DNA from 2 places in the Streptomyces sp. NPDC025651 genome. Region 2 is predicted to be linked to the other one. Evidence: riboswitches for the same ligand, from Rfam matches in the RefSeq annotation. Region 2 holds a riboswitch; the other holds the start of a gene.
What was found. Region 2 has a riboswitch for glycine ahead of gcvT (glycine cleavage system aminomethyltransferase GcvT). Riboswitches for the same ligand answer to the same signal wherever they lie in the genome.

Region 1 (9,210 bases), on a different contig from region 2:
TACATGCTCACGCTCTGGCTGCACCGCGACTGCACGGACGACGGTGCCGAGGGCCCCCTGGCCGCCACCGACCTGCTCGTCCCGCTCGCGCCCGCCCCGCCCGGTATCGCGGCCCACCGCCCGCACCGCGTCGCCGAACTGCTTCCGATGCTCAACCACCGCCTGGCGCCGGCGCCGCTCCTCGGCTCACCCGCCTGACGGAACCCCTCGCGCTTCCTGTGCCCCGCGGTGCCCGGCCGCGGGGCACAGCGCTGCCCACCCAGGTGGACTAGCCCAGAGGGGCCACCCCGAACCACCCGAAGAGACAGGGGAGTTGGGCTGAACCGTCCGGCCGGGTGATACGTCATTAAGCAGTAGGAGCCGCTGCAGCAAAATCCCTGCGGATTGACAGGCTGTGGGGCAACACTGGGATCGGACCGACTACAACGGGGGGCGGTTATGAACACCGCATCGAGTCACAGGACCGACGTCACAGCCATCTCATCGCAGCGAAAGAACCCTTCCATGTGCCAGCACCAACCACCGTGCCCGACAGCCGACTCCGCCGACCGGGAAGCCGCGCTCCTCACGGCAAGCCACCCGGAGCAGGGCTGGAGCCTGCTGTGCAACGGCGTCCTGCTCTTCGAGGACACCGGTGAGCTGCTGCCGGACGGCCAGATCATCGCCCCGCACCGACCGCTGGGCACCGACCAGGTCATGACAGCCGCCTGAGCACGAGGGCACATCCGCACGACCGCACCGCGCGCGACGCACCACCGAAGAACACAAGACGCACCACCGAAAGACGAGGGGCCGGCCCGGAGAGACTCTCCGAACCGGCCCCACCGCATGCCCGCACGCGCGGGCACGGGATCAGTCCTCGTACGCATCCAGCGGCGGGCAGGAGCAGACCAGGTTCCGGTCGCCGTACGCCTGGTCGATGCGGCGCACCGGCGGCCAGTACTTCTCCGAGGCCGACACGCCGGCCGGGAAGACGGCCTCCTCGCGGCTGTAGCCGTGCTCCCACTCACCGCTCAGCGCGGCGGCGGTGTGCGGGGCGTTCCGCAGCGGGTTGTCGTCCGCGGCCCACTCCCCGTTCCCGACCTTCTCGATCTCCCGGCGGATGGCGATCATCGCCTCGCAGAACCGGTCGATCTCGTTCAGGTCCTCGCTCTCCGTCGGCTCGATCATCAGCGTCCCCGCGACCGGGAACGACATGGTCGGCGCGTGGAAGCCGTAGTCGATGAGCCGCTTGGCGATGTCGTCCACGCTGACGCCGGTCTCCTTGGAGAGCGGACGCAGATCGATGATGCACTCGTGCGCGACGAGGTCGCCGGGGCCGGTGTAGAGCACCGGGAAGTGCGGCTCCAGCCGCTTGGCGATGTAGTTCGCCGACAGGACGGCGACCTGGGTGGCGCGCTTGAGCCCCTCGCCGCCCATGAGGCGTACGTACGACCAGGAGATCGGCAGGATCCCGGCCGATCCCCACGGCGCCGCGGAGATCGGGCCGACACCGGTGTCGGGACCTGCCGCGGGCTGCAGCGGGTGGTTGGGCAGGTACGGCGCGAGGTGCTGGCGCACACCGACCGGGCCGACGCCGGGGCCGCCGCCGCCGTGCGGGATGCAGAAGGTCTTGTGCAGGTTCAGGTGCGAGACGTCGCCACCGAAGTGCCCCGGCTTGGCAAGGCCCACCAGGGCGTTGAGGTTGGCGCCGTCGACGTACACCTGGCCGCCGGCCTCGTGCACCTCGGCGCAGATGTCGGCGACGTGCTCCTCGAACACACCGTGCGTCGACGGGTACGTGATCATCAGCACCGACAGCTCGTCGCGGTGCTTCTCGATCTTGGCGCGCAGGTCCGCGACGTCGATCTCGCCGTCGTCGGCGGTCTTCACGACGACGACCTTCATGCCGGCCATGACGGCGCTCGCCGCGTTCGTGCCGTGCGCGGAGGACGGGATGAGGCAGACGGTGCGCTGCTCGTCGCCGTTGGCGCGGTGGTAGCCGCGCACGGCGAGCAGTCCGGCGAGCTCGCCCTGCGAACCGGCGTTGGGCTGCAGCGAGACCTTGTCGTACCCGGTGACCTCGGCGAGCCGCTCCTCCAGCTCACGGATGAGCGTGAGGTAGCCCTGCGCCTGCTGCGCGGGCGCGAAGGGGTGCAGCTGGCCGAACTCGGGCCAGGTGACCGGCTCCATCTCGGTGGTCGCGTTGAGCTTCATCGTGCAGGAGCCCAGCGGGATCATGCCGCGGTCGAGCGCGTAGTCGCGGTCGGCGAGCTTGCGCAGGTAGCGCAGCATCGCGGTCTCGGAGCGGTGCTGGTGGAAGACCGGGTGCGCGAGGTAGTCGTCACCGCGCAGCAGGGCCTCGGGCAGCGTGTCCGCGACCTCGGCGTCGAGCGCCTCGACGTCCGCCTCGACCCCGAAGGCCCCCCACACGGCGGTCAGTTGCTTGCGCGTGGTGGTCTCGTCGCAGGCGATGGAGACGTGGTCGGCGTCGACCTGGTGGATGTTCACGCCGCCTTCGCGGGCGGCGGAGACGAGCTCGTCGGCCTTGCCGGGAACCCGCACGGTCAGCGTGTCGAAGTACGCGCCGTGCACGACCTCGACGCCACCGGCGGTGAGCCCCGCGGCGAGCAGCGTCGCGTACCTGTGGGTGCGCCGCGCGATGGCCCTGAGCCCCTCGGGCCCGTGGTAGACGGCGTACATTCCGGCCATGACGGCGAGCAGCACCTGGGCGGTACAGATGTTGCTGGTGGCCTTCTCACGGCGGATGTGCTGCTCGCGGGTCTGCAGCGCGAGCCGGTAGGCCTTGTTGCCGTCCGCGTCGACGGAGACGCCGACGAGCCGGCCGGGCAGGCTGCGCGCGAACTTCTCGCGCACCGCCATGTACCCGGCGTGCGGACCGCCGAAGCCCATCGGGACACCGAAGCGCTGCGTCGTACCGACGGCGATGTCGGCGCCGAGCTCACCGGGCGAGGTGAGCAGCGTCAGGGCGAGCAGGTCGGCGGCGACGGTGACGACGGCACCGAGCTCGTGCGCTTGGTCGATGAGCGGCTTGATGTCGCGTACGACGCCGGAGGCGCCCGGGTACTGGACGAGCACGCCCACGACACCGCGCTCGGCGACCTCTGCGGGAATGCCCTCGCTCAGGTCGGCGACGACGATCTCGACGCCGGTCGGCTCGGCACGGGTCCGCATCACGGCGACGGTCTGCGGCAGAGCATCGGCGTCAACGACGAAAACGCCGTTCTTGACCTTGCCCATGCGCCGGGACAGGGCCATGGCCTCGGCGGCGGCGGTGCCCTCGTCGAGGAGCGAGGCCCCGGAGGTGGGCAGGCCGGTCAGCTCGGCGACCATCGTCTGGAAGTTGAGCAGCGCCTCGAGCCGCCCCTGCGAGATCTCGGGCTGGTAGGGCGTGTAGGCCGTGTACCAAGCCGGGTTCTCCATGACGTTCCGCAGGATCACCGGCGGGGTGAAGGTCCCGTAATAGCCCAGCCCGATCATGGAATCGAGGACCTGGTTCCGGTCCGCGAGGGAGCGCAGCTCGGCGAGGACCTCGGCCTCGGTGCGCGCGCCGGGCAGGTCGAGCGCCTCGGCGTTCTTGATCACATCCGGCACCGCGGCGGCGGTCAGCTCGTCGAGCGAGCCGTACCCGACCTGGGCGAGCATCTTGGCCCGCGCTTCCGCATCGGGCCCGATGTGCCGCTGCTCGAAGGGGATGCCCTGTTCGAGCTCGGAGAGCGGGATGCGATTGGTGGCAGTCATTGCGGAGGCCTCCTGGTCTGCGCGACCTACGAGGGGTACCCCGGCGCGGGTACCCGGACGGCCTCCCCCTCTGTCATCTCAACCTGAGAGCTTCACAGGCCCGTCCGTGGACAGTCCTGCTTTCACCGTCGGTGAGGGAGGATCCCGGGCGTGCCCGCCCGACGCCCGCCCTGCTTTCCAGAGTGACCTCGTCCGTGCGGTACGGGTGCCTGAGAGTTTCCGGGGAGGATTTGCTCCTTCGGCGCCTCCGGGAATCGCGTTCCGGAGAGCTCTCCCGCACGGGGTCAGCAGCCAGCCGCCAGCCTACCAGCGAGGACCATGGCCGATCCCTCGAGTGGCCGCCTGCCCCGAAGTGCTCTTTCGTAGTGAGTACGAGCGATTAAAGATGAGTTACGCCCAAATCCGACACCCCGCGATCAGCTGGAGGGCCCGTGCAGACCGACATCGATCCGCGCAATCTGATCGGCCGCAAGGCGTTCGACCGGAACGGGGCGAAGATCGGCACGATCGACGAGGTCTATCTCGACGATGCCACCGGCACCCCGGAGTGGGCGGCCATACGCACCGGCCTGTTCAGCCGCGACGCCTTCGTCCCGCTGGAACCGAGCGAACTGGTCGACGACGGCACCCTGCGCATCCCCTTCGACCGAGCCCTGATCAAGGACGCCCCGGACTTCGGAGTGGGCCGCCACCTCTCCCCGGAACAGGAACTCCAGCTCTACCACCACTACGGCCTGGACATCACACCCCCGCAGCCCCCGCCCCCCGACACGACGTTCGGCCAGATAGCAGGAACAGACACCCCCTGACCCACCGACCGGCCCCACGTCCGCCGAGGACATCCCACAGCTCCTGTCGCCGCCCGAGCGTCACCGCGGCCCGCCACCCCCGCAAGACCACCACCAGAACCCGCTCCCACCCCAGTACCCCCTGCTCCCTCCTGCCCCTACGTCCCTCCCACCACCTGCGGCGCCTCCCCCTGCCCGGCGACATCCGAGGACGGCCGTCCCGGAGCCACGGCCAGGACGTGCCCCATGGCATCCGCCCCGCCCAGCTCACCCCTCTCCGCCAACTCCCCACCCACCAGCGGCAACGGCTCCGCCGACGCCAGATCCGGGTCATCCGTCCTGAACGTCCGCACGCGCCCCGGCTCCGACCACGGCGTCTCGAAGCGCACGGTCACCCGGCCGAGGCCGCTCCCCTGCACCCACCCGTGCCCGTACTCGGCGTGCCGCACATCGTGCCCGGCCGCCCACCGCCGCTCGACCAGGGCCACGGGCTCCGCACCGCCCCCGTCCTCCACCGGCCGTGCCTCGTCATCCGCCTCGCCCCCGAGCTCCACCTCCCCGGCCGCCTCCACCTCGCCCTCGGCCTCAGCGGCCTGCGCCTGCGCGAAGAGGTCCTCCTGCGTGTAGTCAGCAAGCCCCGTGACGCCCACCCCCAGCAGCCGAACACCCCCGGTGGTGTCCACGGACTCCAGCAGCCGCGCCGCCGCCTCCCGCACCACTCCAGGGTCGTCCGTGGGCCCTCTCAGCGTCTCGGAACGCGTCAGCGTCGAGAAGTCGAACCGCCGCACCTTCAGCACGATGGTCCGCCCGGAGTGCCCCGCGGCCCGCAACCGCTGCACGCACCGGTCGGCGAGCCGCGCGACCTCGGTCCGCACCCGCACCCGGTCATGGATGTCCACGTCGTACGTGTCCTCGACGCTGACCGACTTCGTGTCCCGCTCGGCCACCACCGGCCGCTCGTCGTGCGCGAGCGCCATCGCGTACAGCGAGCCCCCGTGCGCCTTGCCCAACAGCCGTACGAGCTCGTCCTCGCCGGCCTCCGCGAGCTCCTCGACCGTGGTGATCCCGGCCCGCCGCAGATGGTCCCCGGTGGCCGGCCCCACCCCGGGCAGCGTCCGCACCGGCATCGGCCCCAGCAACGCCCTCTCGGTGCCCGGCGCTATCAACCGCAGCCCGTCCGGCTTCGCCTCCTCGGAGGCGATCTTCGCCAGCATCTTGGAGACGGCGAGCCCCACCGACCCGGTGAGCCCGGTGACCGCCCTGATGTCCGCCCGCAGCCGCTCCCCCACGGCCCTGGCCGACGCCTCGTCGTCGGCGACGCCCCCCGCCTCCAGGTCCACGAAGGCCTCGTCCAGACTGAGTGGCTCCACCAGCGGCGACAGCTCCCGCAGCAGCCCCATCACCTGCTCGCTGACCTCGCGGTACAACCCGAAGCGCGGCACAAGATAGGCGGCGTTGGGCGCCAGCCTGCGCGCCTGCCCCATCGGCATCGCCGAGTGCACACCGAACCGCCGCGCCTCATAGGAAGCGGTGGCCACCACACCCCGCGGCCCGAGGCCGCCCACCACCACGGCCTTGCCGCGCAGGCTCGGCTTCGCGGCCTGCTCCGCGGACGCGTAGAAGGCATCCATGTCCAGATGCAGAATCGTCGGCGCGCTTCTCACATCTCCGATGCTGCCCTACGCCACTGACAACGCGGCCTCAGACGGCCCTGTTGCGCCGTCTGGCCAGCTCGTCGGCGGGGTTGTGCCCGACAAGCGTCTCGCCGGTGTCGATGCGCTCCCCGTGCAACTGGGACAGCGCGGCCTCGACATCCCGCCAGACGACCCCCACGGCGATCCCGAAGACCCCCTGCCCACCCTGGAGCAGATCGTGGACCTCGCTGGGCGACGTGCACTCGTACACCGTCGCGCCGTCGCTCATGAGCGTCATCCGCTCGAGGTCACGGAACCCGCGCTCCCGCAGGTGCTGGACGGTCGTGCGAATGTTCTGCAGCGACACCCCGGTGTCCAGGAACCGCTTCACGACCTTGAGGACGACCACGTCGCGGAAGCTGTAGAGCCGCTGCGTACCGGAACCGCCCGCGGCACGCACACTGGGCTCGACCAGACCGGTCCGTGCCCAGTAGTCGAGCTGTCGGTACGTGATGCCCGCGGCCGCGCACGCGGTGGGACCGCGGTAGCCGATCTGCTCGGAATGCTCGAACGTAGCGTCCCCGCCCCCCTGGACCGCCATCGGTCGTTTCGGAGAGTGATCGGCCGCGCTGCCGTGGAGCGGAAACGGACCGCCCATCGCCGTACCGTCGCCGCTGCTTCTCACGCCGACCTCCCTCCTTGACCTGCCTTCTCGACGGTAGGCAGTCGCCAGGGGCTCGTCAACGATCGCCACACTCGGCACGCCGAGTGATAATCACCCTGAGAGTGGTTTCCCGTACCTCACCGCGGGGAAAGGCTAGCCGAATGGTCCGACGCGGGCCGCCGGAAAGCGGCTCACTGGCTGTTGGTACCGAAGTCCTCGGGCGAGATCTGGTCGAGGAACTCGCGGAACTTCTCCACCTCGTCCTCCTGCTCGTCCGGGATCGCGATCCCCGCGTCGTCCAGGACACCGTCGCTGCCGAAGATCGGCGTCCCGGTGCGCAGCGCCAGCGCTATGGCGTCGGACGGACGCGCACTGACCTCGACACCGCTGGCGAAGACCAGCTCGGCGTAGAAGACGCCTTCGCGCAGGTCCGTGATGCGCACTTCGGAGAGCTCCTGGCCCACCGCTTCCAGCACGTCCTTGAACAGGTCGTGGGTCAGCGGCCGTGCGGGTGCCATGCCCTGCTGTGCAAAGGCGATGGCGGTCGCCTCACCTGGTCCGATCCAGATGGGGAGGTACCGGTCGCCTCCCACTTCACGCAGGAGCACGATCGGTTGGTTGGAGGGCATTTCGACCCGGACACCTACGACGTCGAGCTCGTTCACACAGCAACCCTAGGACGTGGCTGGCAGGTTTGGGTAGTCGGGCACCCGCCGAGTACCGGCCGGGCACTGACCGAGTCAGGGCAGTCTGACCCCGAGCGCGGTCTGTACGAGCGCCGAGTGCAGCCGACCGGTGAGCCCGGCCAGCTCCTTGGTGCGGGCCTCGGCGTGGGCCCTGGTCTGCGGATTGCGGTGCCGCCGCAGCGGCGCGACCACCTGGTCCACGAGCCCGGCCTCCCGCTCGGCGGCGGCCTTCATGGCCCGCAGATGCCGTGGCTCGATCCCGAACCGGCCGAGTTCGACGACGAGCGAGGCGACCGTGACGGCCTCCGCGTCGTAACCGCCGTCGGGCAGCGGTGCGACGAGTCCGTACGTCTCCCACTCGTCGAGCTGCCCCTCGTCGATCTCCGCGGCGGCGAGCAGCTCGTCCCGGCCCACACGGGCCGCCGTCGGCCCCTCGGCCTCGTCGGGGCCCTGACCGTCGCCGGCGTCCCGCTGACGCCCCAGGGACGGCAGCGGAGGCCGCTCACCGCGCGCCAGGGCGTCCAGGTGCTCACGAATGACCTTGAGCGGCAGATAGTGGTCCCGCTGCATCCTCAGGACGTGGCCGAGCCGTTCGACATCCTCCGGGCTGAACTTCCGGTATCCGGAAGGGGTGCGCTGCGGCTCGATGAGCCCCTCGGCCTCCAAGAACCTGATCTTGGAGATCGTGACCTCGGGAAACTCGTCACGCAGCGCGTTCAGCACGGTACCGATGCTCATCAGCCGACGGTCCGCGGCGGCGGTGCCGCTGCCGGCACCGCCCCTCGGTGTTTGAAGCATGGACCTTCCCTGGGGATCACCCCAGACGCAGTCTGGGGGTGGTTCAGATGCCCCGCTGGCTCGCGTAGAAGACCAGGCGGTACTTGCCGATCTGCACCTCGTCACCGTTCGACAGCGCGACGGAGTCGATCCGCTCCCGGTTGACGTACGTGCCGTTGAGACTGCCCACATCCGCGACGGTGAAGGAACCGTCCTGGACGCGACGGAACTCCACGTGGCGACGCGACACGGTCACGTCGTCCAGGAAGATGTCGCTCTGCGGGTGACGGCCCGCGGTGGTCAGCTCGCCGTCGAGCAGGAAACGGCTGCCCGAGTTCGGCCCGCGGCGCACCACGAGCAGCGCCGAACCGAGCGGCAGCGCGTCGACGGCCGCCTGGGCCTCCGGCGAGAGCGCGGGGGACGGAGTCTGCCCCGTCGTCTCCGCCTCGTAGGCCTCGAGGCCCGAGATGGAGATCGTCGAGGTCGTCTCGGACGCACGCTCCGGCGTGGCCCCGGCCCGCAGCGGCGCACCGCAGTTGGAACAGAACCGGCTCGCCTCGGCGTTGCGGTTCCCGCACCTCGTACACACCAAAGCCATGGACGGGTCCTCCTGCCGCGGCTGCCCCGCGGGGGCATTCGATGCGTACGGGTCGGGGGTGAACCCTCCACCCGTACTTGAGGTTGACGGTTCTCCGAAACCTATGCGGCCGGGACCGGCAGGGTCAACAGATGACGCGCCCTGTCCGCCCGAAATGTCACCACCTGGACCAGCGACCTGATCGCGGAACATCGGGCGCCCGGCGCCCTGGTCCTCGGCGTCTCCATGGCGCGGGGCACGGTGTCGGGCAGTGGCGGGATTGCCGCTGTCCTCACGTGCACTCTTGCCGAACAACTTCGCAAACAACTTCACGGGCGATTCC
Region 2 (9,210 bases):
GCTGGAGGCTCGCGAAGTCCGTGCCGTAGAAGACGGCCTTGCGGCAGTGGACGTTGTCGAAGGGCTTGGCCGTGTGGATCAGGGCGACGTAGCGCACGAAGGACGTGTGCATGTTGTCGACGTTGCCCTTGTGGTCCTGGATGGCGGTGACGCGACCGGACTGGGTCATGCCCGTGCCGTTGAGGTCGACGTCGTAGTCGCCCTCCATCAGCTTCTTGTCGTTCTCCTCCAGGTTGGCGGAGATCGTCACGTCGATCTTGTCGGGCAGCGCCGCGCGGATCGGGTCCGAGTCCTTCTTCCAGGCGGTGTTGCGGACCAGCACGATCTTCTTGCCGGACTTGTACGTCTCGAACTTGTACGGGCCCGCGGAGAACGGCCGCGCGGTGTACTTCGCCTTGGTGTCCTTGGACTCCTTCACCGGCGAACCGGACGGCATCGCGAGGAACTGCTCGAAGTCACCGTTGCGCTTGGGCAGTTTGAAGACGATGGTCTGGTCGTCGGGCGTCTCGATGGCGTCCAGGCCGCCCTTGTCCTTGTACGGGCCCTTGTACTTCTTGTCGGGGTCCAGCGCCTGGCGGATGTAGCCAGGACCACCGGTGATGGTGTCCGTCGCCCAGGAGCGCTCGATGCCGTACTTGACGTCCTTGGAGGTCAGCTTGGAGCCGTCCTCCCAGGTCAGGCCGTCACGCAGCTTGTACGTGTAGGTCTTGCCGTCGTCCGAGATCTTGGCCGTGGAGGTGGCGAGGTCGGGGACCAGCTTGGTGCCGTCCTTGCCAGGGGCGGGGTTGTAGGAGACCAGCTGGCGCGTGTAGAAGCGCATGAAGTCCCAGGACATGCCGTAGTAGGCGCGCTGGGGGTCGGCCGAGTCGAGGTCCTGCTTGCCGACCATCTTCAGCGTTCCCCCCTTCTTCTTGGACGGGTTCGCGATCTTGTTGAGCGCCGCGTTGTAGCCGGCACCCTTCGAGTCGCCGCCATCACCGTCACCGCCGCCGCACGCCGTGGTGGTCACCAGCGCCGCGACGACGAGGGCCGCACCAGCGGTGAGCCGACGTTTCGAGGAAACTGTGGGCATTTTCTCGTAACCTCCGAGTTTCGCGGTCCCTGGCCATGAGCTGCCGGAGAACCATCGGTAAAGCCACCTGACATGCGGCAGGGGCAAGCCAGTTGGGCCTTCTAGCGCGTCCCCTTCGGGTCGAGCGCGTCACGCAACCCGTCGCCGAAGAGGTTGAAGGCCAGGACGGTGATGAAGATCGTCACGCCCGGGAAGACCATGAACATCGGGTCGTGCTCGTACGTCTTGAGCGCGTCGCGCAGCATGCCGCCCCACGAGGCGGTCGGCGGCTTCACACCGGCGCCGAGGAAGCTCAGGGCCGCCTCCGTGAGGATGTTGGTCGGGATCATCAGCGTCGCGTAGACGGTGATCGGGGCGACCAGGTTGGGCAGCAGTTCACGGAACAGGATGTGGCGCTTGCCGCCGCCGAGGCTGCGGGCCGCTTCCACGTACTCGCGCTCACGGAGCGAAAGGGTCTGGCCTCTGACGATCCGTCCGACGTACGGCCATCCGAAGAACCCGATGACCATGACGAGGATCGCGACGCGCACGCTGGTGCCGGTGAGGCCCAGCAGGTCGTCGGGGAGCACGGAGACCAGGGAGATGATGAAGAGCAGCTGCGGGAAGGAGAGCAGCACGTCCATCACACGGCTGATGACCGCGTCGACCCAGCCGCCGAAGTAGCCGGCGATGATCCCGAAGAGGGTGCCGAGCGCGACGGCGACCAGGGCCGCGAGGAACGCCACGAGGAGCGAGATCCGCGCGCCGTAGACGATGCGGCTGAAGACGTCGCGTCCCTTGTTGGGCTCGACCCCGAAGAGATAGTCGCCGCTCACACCGCCGAATGCGCCCTTGGGCAGACCCGTCAGGTCGTCGAGCTCGTCCAGGTGGAATTCGTTGGGCGGGTGACCCAGCAGACTCACGACCAAGGGCGCGAAGAGCGCGATCACCACCAGGACCAGCACCGTGATGCCGCCCGCGAGGGCGACCTTGTCCCGCTTCAGGCGGTTCCAGGCGATCTGCTTGAGGGACCGACCCTCGACCTTCTTCACCCCTGCATCAACTGCGGGGGCGACGTCCTGGGTCGGGTCCGCGTCCGCAGGTGTGTCATGCAATGGTGCCGTCATCGTGGCAGGGACCCCTCTCAACCGGTGGTGACCGGCCCGCACTTGCCGCTGTAGCGACGTGATCAGTCCGTCGTACACAGGGGCGAAGGCCCCTGGAGCGGGAGTCTTCATCCACGTCGCGATCTGTTACCAGGCTTGAGGGGGAAAGGATGCGCAACCGTGATGCTGATCGGGGTGTTCCGTTATCCGGACGCGGGTGAACGAGGGGCGAACACGGGGCAGTTGGGGCGCAAGGAGTCACGGAAGCCCATAGGGCCCCACCCGCACCACAACGGACATCACGTCCGTCGACGCTGCTCAGTGCCGCATCGAGCGGCGATTTCCGGTCAGTACTGCGCGGGGTAGCCGTACCCGCCGGCGGGTGCCGGGGCCGCCTGGGCCTCGCGGTCGTAGAACGGGCGGGCGTTGGCGCGCAGCCACATCGCGACCGGGTCGTAGTCGTCGGCCATCGCGACGGTGGAGACGGGCAGGCCGTCCGGGACGGCGGCGATGGACTGCTGCATCATCGTGCGCACCGCGTCGACCGAGGGCGGCGACGTGTCGTACACATCGAGACCGATGGCCAGGTACGGCGCTCCGAGCGCGGGCTGCACCCAGGCCCTGCGCAGCGAGCGCACCGCGGGGGTGCGGTGCGCGTTCTGCGTCAACAGGGCGTAGAACTGGGGGATTTCGATGATCGGGTCGGAGAGCCTGAGCGGCCCCGCGGGCAGCAGGTCCAGACCCATGGCGATACGGCGCAGGTCGAGCCAGGGGATGCCGACGCCGCCGCCCGGCGCGTGCGGGTTGAGCCAGAGGCCGTAGTGGTCGGGGTAGAGGGTGCGGGCGACGTCGACGCCGCGCACCACTTCGTAGCTGCGGTTCCAGCCGCTGGCGGAGAGCTCCTGGGCGGAGGTCACACACGGGGCGTAGCCGAGGCCCTCGACCTCCATGTTCCCGTACTGGGCGTCGGGGGATCCGGACTGGCCGTGCCAGAGCAGCATCCACACCTGGTCGGCGGCGAGCGCGCGCAGCAGTGCCTCGTACGCGTCGTAACGCCCCGGCGTCACCTGGCGCAGCATCTGCTCGACCTTTCCCCAAGGTCTCGAATCTGCTCGACCAGGGGAGCCCCCATCGCCCGCGGCCGTGCCCGACGCACTCACCCGTAACCGCCCCTTCACGACGACTCGATGGACCCTAGGAATGCAACCAGCTTAAGCGGCGATCCTGGCACGGACTTGACGTACGGCGCCTCAGGCCCCGCGGACGTAGAACGGCCGGACCCGCGCGCGCAGCCAGTCGCCCACCGGATCCTGCGCCACGTCGAGCAGGACGAGGTTCACCGGCCACGGGGCGGGGGCCTGGCCGAGCGCGCGGCCGAGGGCCTCCATGGGGAGGTCGCGGGCGCCTCCCTCCCAGGTGGACAGCTCGACGCCGACGAACAGGGTCGGGTCGTCCGTCTCGACGGTGGCCAGGCAGCGGCGCGCGGCGAGCACGACGCCCGTGGCCTCGAACTCCCGCCCGGCGGCGGCCAGGAAGTCCACCGGGTCCTCCTGCCAGTCCGGCTCGTAGAGGCGCACGCGGCCACCGGTGGCGGGCCCGTCCAGCTCCGTGCGCCCGGCACGGGCGAGCTCGGCGACGGCGGGCGGCGGCAGCGGGACGCCGACGGTGCCGTCCGGGTTCAGGGCGATGCCCAGCTGCGGCGGCAGCCCGCGGGCGAACTCCACGGCGGGCGCCACGGTGTGCCCCATGCGGTCCGCGGCCTCGCCGAGGGCCTGGCGGAACTGCTGCTCGGAGCTGAAGACGGGGACGTAGGCCTGGCCCTCGATCTCCAGGGTCGGCAGGTCCAGGGTGCCGCTGTCGGGGCCGCCGCCGTTCGGCAGCGGGACCCAGATCCGGCTGCGGCCGAGGACCTCCACGATCCGGGCACCCGCCGACGGCGCCGCGGGGCCGCCGAGGGAGGCCGCGAGGACCTCCTCGAGTTCGTTGCCCGGCCATCCGCCATACGGATGGGCGTGTGCCTGCCCCGGAAAGTCCATCTGTCCAACCCCTGCTCGCGACCGCTCTGCCTGCGGCTCGAACCCTAACGCCGGGCGGCCGGGGGCCGGACGCGTGCACCCAAATGGACACGCTCCGCTTCCGTCTGGTTGCGAGCCGTAGTCGCCGCTTCGAGGGTGGCCCTAGTGCCGCTCCCCTTCCGGCACCCGTGCCTCCCGCCGAAAGGACCCTGCTCATGAGATCGCGCAGGACCGCCTCGCTCGCCGTCAGCGCGTCCCTCTGCGGGGCCCTGCTGCTCGGTGCGGCAGGCCCGGCCGCCGCGCGTCCCGCCGAACCGGCCGTGCCCCGCACGGTGCAGGACCTGGAGTCGCTCCTGGAGGCGTGCCAGTACCTCCTCGACACCTCCTTCGGCGGCTGGATCAACCCCGACGGTCTGGCGAAGGTCAGCGCCGAGCTCGACACCCTGCTCGGCGCTCCCACGCCGGACACCGCGCAGCCGGGCACCTGGCCCGGCGCCGCGCGGACCGCCCTGAAGAAGGAGGTCGAAGGCCTGGTCGCGGCCGCCTCTGAGGGCGACTGGATCAAGGTCATCGGCTCCCTGCAGACCGTACCGAAGGCCGCGAACGACCTGCTGTTCGCCGTCGGCCTGACCCAGTGGATCGACTCGCTGCCGCCGGCCCCCGAGGTCCCGGCAGCCCCCCAACTCCCGCCATCCCCCCAGTAGTGGACACACCAGAGAAAAGGACCTCCCATGCGACTCAGCAGGACCGTCACCGCCCTCGCCGTCTCCGTCTCCCTGACCGCCGGCGCCGTCGCCATGACCGCGGCCCCCGCCTTCGCCGCGGCGTCCGTCTCGAGCAGCGCCGAGGACCGCGCGCTCATGGTCGAGCAGGGCTTCGACGCCCTGTACGCGGCCATCGACGAGCTCGCCACGCGCACCGCCGACGGCACGGCCGACCAGACCCACAGCGCCGCCGTGGACGCCGCCATGGACCGGGTGCTCTCGGCGGTCGGCGCCGTGCGCGCGGCCGACCCGGAGCCGAAGCCCAAGGGCGACGACCCGGTCGTCGAGGCCGAGGCCAAGCTGAAGGCCGAGGTCGACGGGCTCCTGAAGGCGGCGGCGTCGGCCGACCTCGGCAAGGTCGTGCTCGCCCTGAGCGCCGTGCCGAACCTCGCCATCGACCTGCTCGTCAAGGTCGGCCTCGGCAAGCTGACCGAGGGCCTGCCGAAGCTGCCGGAGGCGCCGAAGGTCCCGGGCCTGCCGGAGGTGCCGAAGGTCCCGGGCCTGCCCCAGGCCCCGGCCGCCCCGTCGATCCCCGGCCTGCCGAAGATCCCGGGGCTGCCGTTCTGACGTAGCCGTACGGAGAAGACGTACGGAGACGACGTACGCGTACGCACAGACGTGCTCGTACCTGTACTCGTACGCGACAGGGGCCCGCGCCGGCGGATGGCGCGGGCCCCTTCGCGCCATCCGGCCCCTCCCCCGCGCTACCGGTCCCCGTCGAAGGCGATCCCCCGCAGCACCCGCGCCGCCGCGCGGTCGAGCAGCACCGCCGAGCCGCAGCCGCGCGGCAGGTCGCCCCGCTCGGCGGCGTCGACCAGGCGGCCGATCGTCCTGCGGTGCCGCGCGAAGGCGTACCGGGACACGCCGCGGCCGCGCTCTCGCTGGCCCTGCAGCGCGGTGTCCGCGGGGACGTCGAGCAGGAGCAGGTGCAGGGCCCTGCCGCGCCGGGCGGCCTCGCGGGCGAGCCAGCGGCGCACCCAGGCCTGGGTGCCGCAGTCGTGCACGACGACGCTCGCCCCGGAGCGCAGGGTGCGGCGCAGTCCGGCGTAGTGCGCGAGGCGGACCAGGGGTCTGTAGACCGCGTACGGCACGAGGCGGGGCATGCGGGCGGACCAGCGGTCGCGGGTGTCCTGGGAGTCGATGCGCGGGCCCGTGACGGCCTGCCGCATCAGCGTGGACTTGCCCCCGCCGGGCAGCCCGGAGACGACGACCAGGTCGCCCTCGCCGAAGGTGAGGCGGTGCGGGCTGTGGCCCGCCCGCCGCCGCAGATCGCGGACGACGGCCAGGGGAAGCGGGCCGCAGCTCTCCCGGGCCGGGGCGGCGGCCTGCCCGGGCAGCGCCACCCCCGTGGTAGTGGCATAGACACTGGTCCTGCTGTGCACCGTGATCGGCCTCCCCATAGCGGTCACGTACTGCCTCCCCAGCAAGTGTAAAGAGAAGGTAATGCGGCACAAGAGCGTTCCGGGGCCGTCCGAACCGTGACCGGGCACGGGTCCCCCTGGACAGAGTCGCGTGCAATGATGTGCGCGCCAACTCCATACCGGCCGTTTGAATCCGCGCGGGAGAGTCCCCGGAGCCAGCACGCAGCGCGTGCCCGGGGCGCCGAAGGAGCAAGTTCCTCCCTTGAATCTCTCAGGCCCCGTACCGCGCGGGCGAGGCACATCTGAAAAGCGGGCCGCCCCGGTGGCCCCACCCAAGGTGCAAGCCGTGCGTCCCGCGTTCCGGGACGCTCGCGGCGAACCTCTCAGGTTCCGATGACAGATGGGGAGGATCGTCCTCGCCCGTCATGCCCTGGGAGTTCCCTTCATGAGCACTGCCCCCCGTCTGACCTCCCTCGATGCCGTGCATCGAGCGCTCGGCGCGACCATGACCGACTTCGCGGGCTGGGACATGCCGCTGCGGTACGCCAGCGAGCGCGACGAGCACAACGCCGTGCGCACCAAGGCCGGTCTCTTCGACCTGTCGCACATGGGCGAGATCACCGTCACCGGCCCCGAGGCGGCGGACTTCCTGAACTTCGCGCTGGTCGGCAACATCGGCTCCATCGGCGTCGGCCGTGCCCGCTACACCATGATCGTCGCCGAGGACGGCGGGATCCTGGACGACCTGATCGTCTACCGCCTCGGCGAGACCGAGGCCCCCGAGTACATGGTCGTCGCCAACGCCTCGAACGCGCAGGTCGTCCTGGACGCGCTGAGCAACCGCGTCGAGAAGTTCGACGCCGAGGTCCGCGACGACCGCGACGCGTACGCACTGCTCGCCGTCCAGGGCCCCGAGTCCCCCGGCATCCTGAAGTCACTCACGGACGCCGACCTGGACGGCCTGAAGTACTACGCGGGCCTGCCCGGCACCGTCGCGGGCGTGCCCGCGCTGATCGCCCGCACCGGCTACACCGGCGAGGACGGCTTCGAGCTCTTCGTCTCCCCCGGTGACGCGGAGAAGCTGTGGAACGCGCTGATGGAGGCGGGCACCCCCGTCGGCATGGTGCCCGCCGGGCTCTCCTGCCGCGACACGCTGCGCCTGGAGGCGGGCATGCCGCTGTACGGGCACGAGCTGACCGCGGGGCTGACCCCGTTCGACGCGGGCCTCGGCCGGGTCGTGAAGTTCGAGAAGACCTCGCAGTCGGAGACGTTCGTGGGGCGCGCGGCGCTCGCGGCCGCCGCCGAGCGCGCCGAGACCGCTCCCCCGCGCAAGCTGGTCGGCCTGATCGCCGAGGGCCGTCGCGTCCCTCGCGCGGGCTTCTCGGTGGTCGCGGACGGCAAGGTGATCGGCGAGGTCACCTCCGGCGCCCCGTCGCCGACGCTCGGCAAGCCGATCGCGATGGCGTACGTCGACGCCGAGCACGCGGCCCCCGGCGCTGCGTCTTCATCGGGTGTCTGCGTCGACATCCGCGGCGCCCACGAGCCCTACGAGGTCGTGGCGCTGCCGTTCTACAAGCGCCAGAAGTGACGGCGTCGCTTCCGGACCGTCCGTCCCAGGCATCCCGGAAGTGACCCCCCGCACATCTTTCTCGTTCCGCAGCACCCACCCGCGTACAGGAGAATTCACGTCATGAGCAACCCCCAGCAGCTGCGTTACAGCAAGGAGCACGAGTGGCTCTCGGCCACCGAGGACGGCGTGGCGACGGTCGGCATCACGGAGCACGCGGCCAACGCGCTCGGTGACGTCGTCTTCGCCCAGCTCCCCGAGGTCGGTGACACGGTGACCGCGGGCGAGTCCTGCGGCGAGCTGGAGTCGACCAAGTCGGTCAGCGACCTCTACGCCCCGGTGACCGGCGAGGTCGTCGCCGCCAACCAGGACGTCGTGGACGACCCGTCGCTGGTCAACTCCGCCCCGTTCGAGGGCGGTTGGCTGTTCAAGGTGCGCATCACGGACGAGCCGGACGAGCTGATGTCCGCCGATGAGTACACCGCCTTCACCGCCGGCTGACCCATACCGATAGGGATCGTGTGATGTCGCTTCTGAACACCCCTCTCCACGAACTGGACCCGGACGTCGCCGCCGCCGTCGACGCCGAGCTCCACCGCCAGCAGTCCACCCTGGAAATGATCGCCTCGGAGAACTTCGCTCCGGTCGCCGTCATGGAGGCCCAGGGCACCGTCCTCACCAACAAGTACGCCGAGGGCTACCCCGGCCGCCGCTACTACGGCGGCTGTGAGCACGTGGACGTGACCGAGCAGATCGCGATCGACCGGGTCAAGGACCTGTTCGGCGCCGAGTACGCCAACGTCCAGCCGCACTCCGGCGCCTCCGCCAACCAGGCCGCCCTCTTCGCGATCGCCCAGCCCGGCGACACGATCCTCGGCCTGGACCTGGCGCACGGCGGCCACCTCACCCACGGCATGCGCCTGAACTTCTCCGGCAAGCAGTTCAACGTGGTCGCCTACCACGTGGACGAGGCCGGTCTGGTCGACATGGCCGAGGTCGAGCGCCTGGCCAAGGAGAACAGCCCCAAGGTCATCATCGCGGGCTGGTCCGCCTACCCGCGCCAGCTGGACTTCGCCGAGTTCCGCCGGATCGCCGACGAGGTCGGCGCGTACCTGTGGGTCGACATGGCGCACTTCGCCGGTCTGGTCGCCGCAGGTCTGCACCCCAACCCGGTGCCGTACGCGGACGTGGTCACCTCCACCACGCACAAGACGCTCGGCGGCCCGCGCGGCGGCATCATCCTGGCCCGCAACAAGGACTTCGCGAAGAAGCTGAACTCCGCTGTCTTCCCCGGCTTCCAGGGCGGCCCGCTGGAGCACGTGATCGCCGCGAAGGCCGTCTCCTTC

Region 1: it holds a riboswitch for glycine, as region 2 does, so the genes downstream of both, gcvP (aminomethyl-transferring glycine dehydrogenase) here and gcvT (glycine cleavage system aminomethyltransferase GcvT) in region 2, are expected to answer to the same signal.

What each region holds. Positions count from the first base shown of each region.
Region 1 is NZ_JBVHLZ010000015.1:5,826-15,035, reverse strand. It holds gene ACZ4D5_RS37715 (hypothetical protein) at 1-198, shown strand, start outside; gene ACZ4D5_RS37710 (DUF5999 family protein) at 505-711, shown strand; gene gcvP (aminomethyl-transferring glycine dehydrogenase) at 853-3,741, opposite strand; glycine riboswitch at 3,929-4,028, opposite strand; gene ACZ4D5_RS37700 (PRC-barrel domain-containing protein) at 4,173-4,550, shown strand; gene ACZ4D5_RS37695 (DNA polymerase IV) at 4,688-6,193, opposite strand; gene ACZ4D5_RS37690 (MerR family transcriptional regulator) at 6,231-6,848, opposite strand; gene ACZ4D5_RS37685 (bifunctional nuclease family protein) at 7,019-7,492, opposite strand; gene ftsR (transcriptional regulator FtsR) at 7,568-8,311, opposite strand; gene ACZ4D5_RS37675 (FHA domain-containing protein) at 8,355-9,210, opposite strand, start outside.
Region 2 is NZ_JBVHLZ010000005.1:525,005-534,214, reverse strand. It holds gene ACZ4D5_RS21710 (ABC transporter substrate-binding protein) at 1-1,072, opposite strand, end outside; gene ACZ4D5_RS21705 (ABC transporter permease) at 1,174-2,178, opposite strand; gene ACZ4D5_RS21700 (enhanced serine sensitivity protein SseB C-terminal domain-containing protein) at 2,505-3,317, opposite strand; gene ACZ4D5_RS21695 (enhanced serine sensitivity protein SseB) at 3,408-4,193, opposite strand; gene ACZ4D5_RS21690 (hypothetical protein) at 4,388-4,876, shown strand; gene ACZ4D5_RS21685 (hypothetical protein) at 4,904-5,503, shown strand; gene ACZ4D5_RS21680 (AAA family ATPase) at 5,641-6,336, opposite strand; glycine riboswitch at 6,486-6,593, shown strand; glycine riboswitch at 6,594-6,707, shown strand; gene gcvT (glycine cleavage system aminomethyltransferase GcvT) at 6,743-7,885, shown strand; gene gcvH (glycine cleavage system protein GcvH) at 7,988-8,365, shown strand; gene glyA (serine hydroxymethyltransferase) at 8,389-9,210, shown strand, end outside.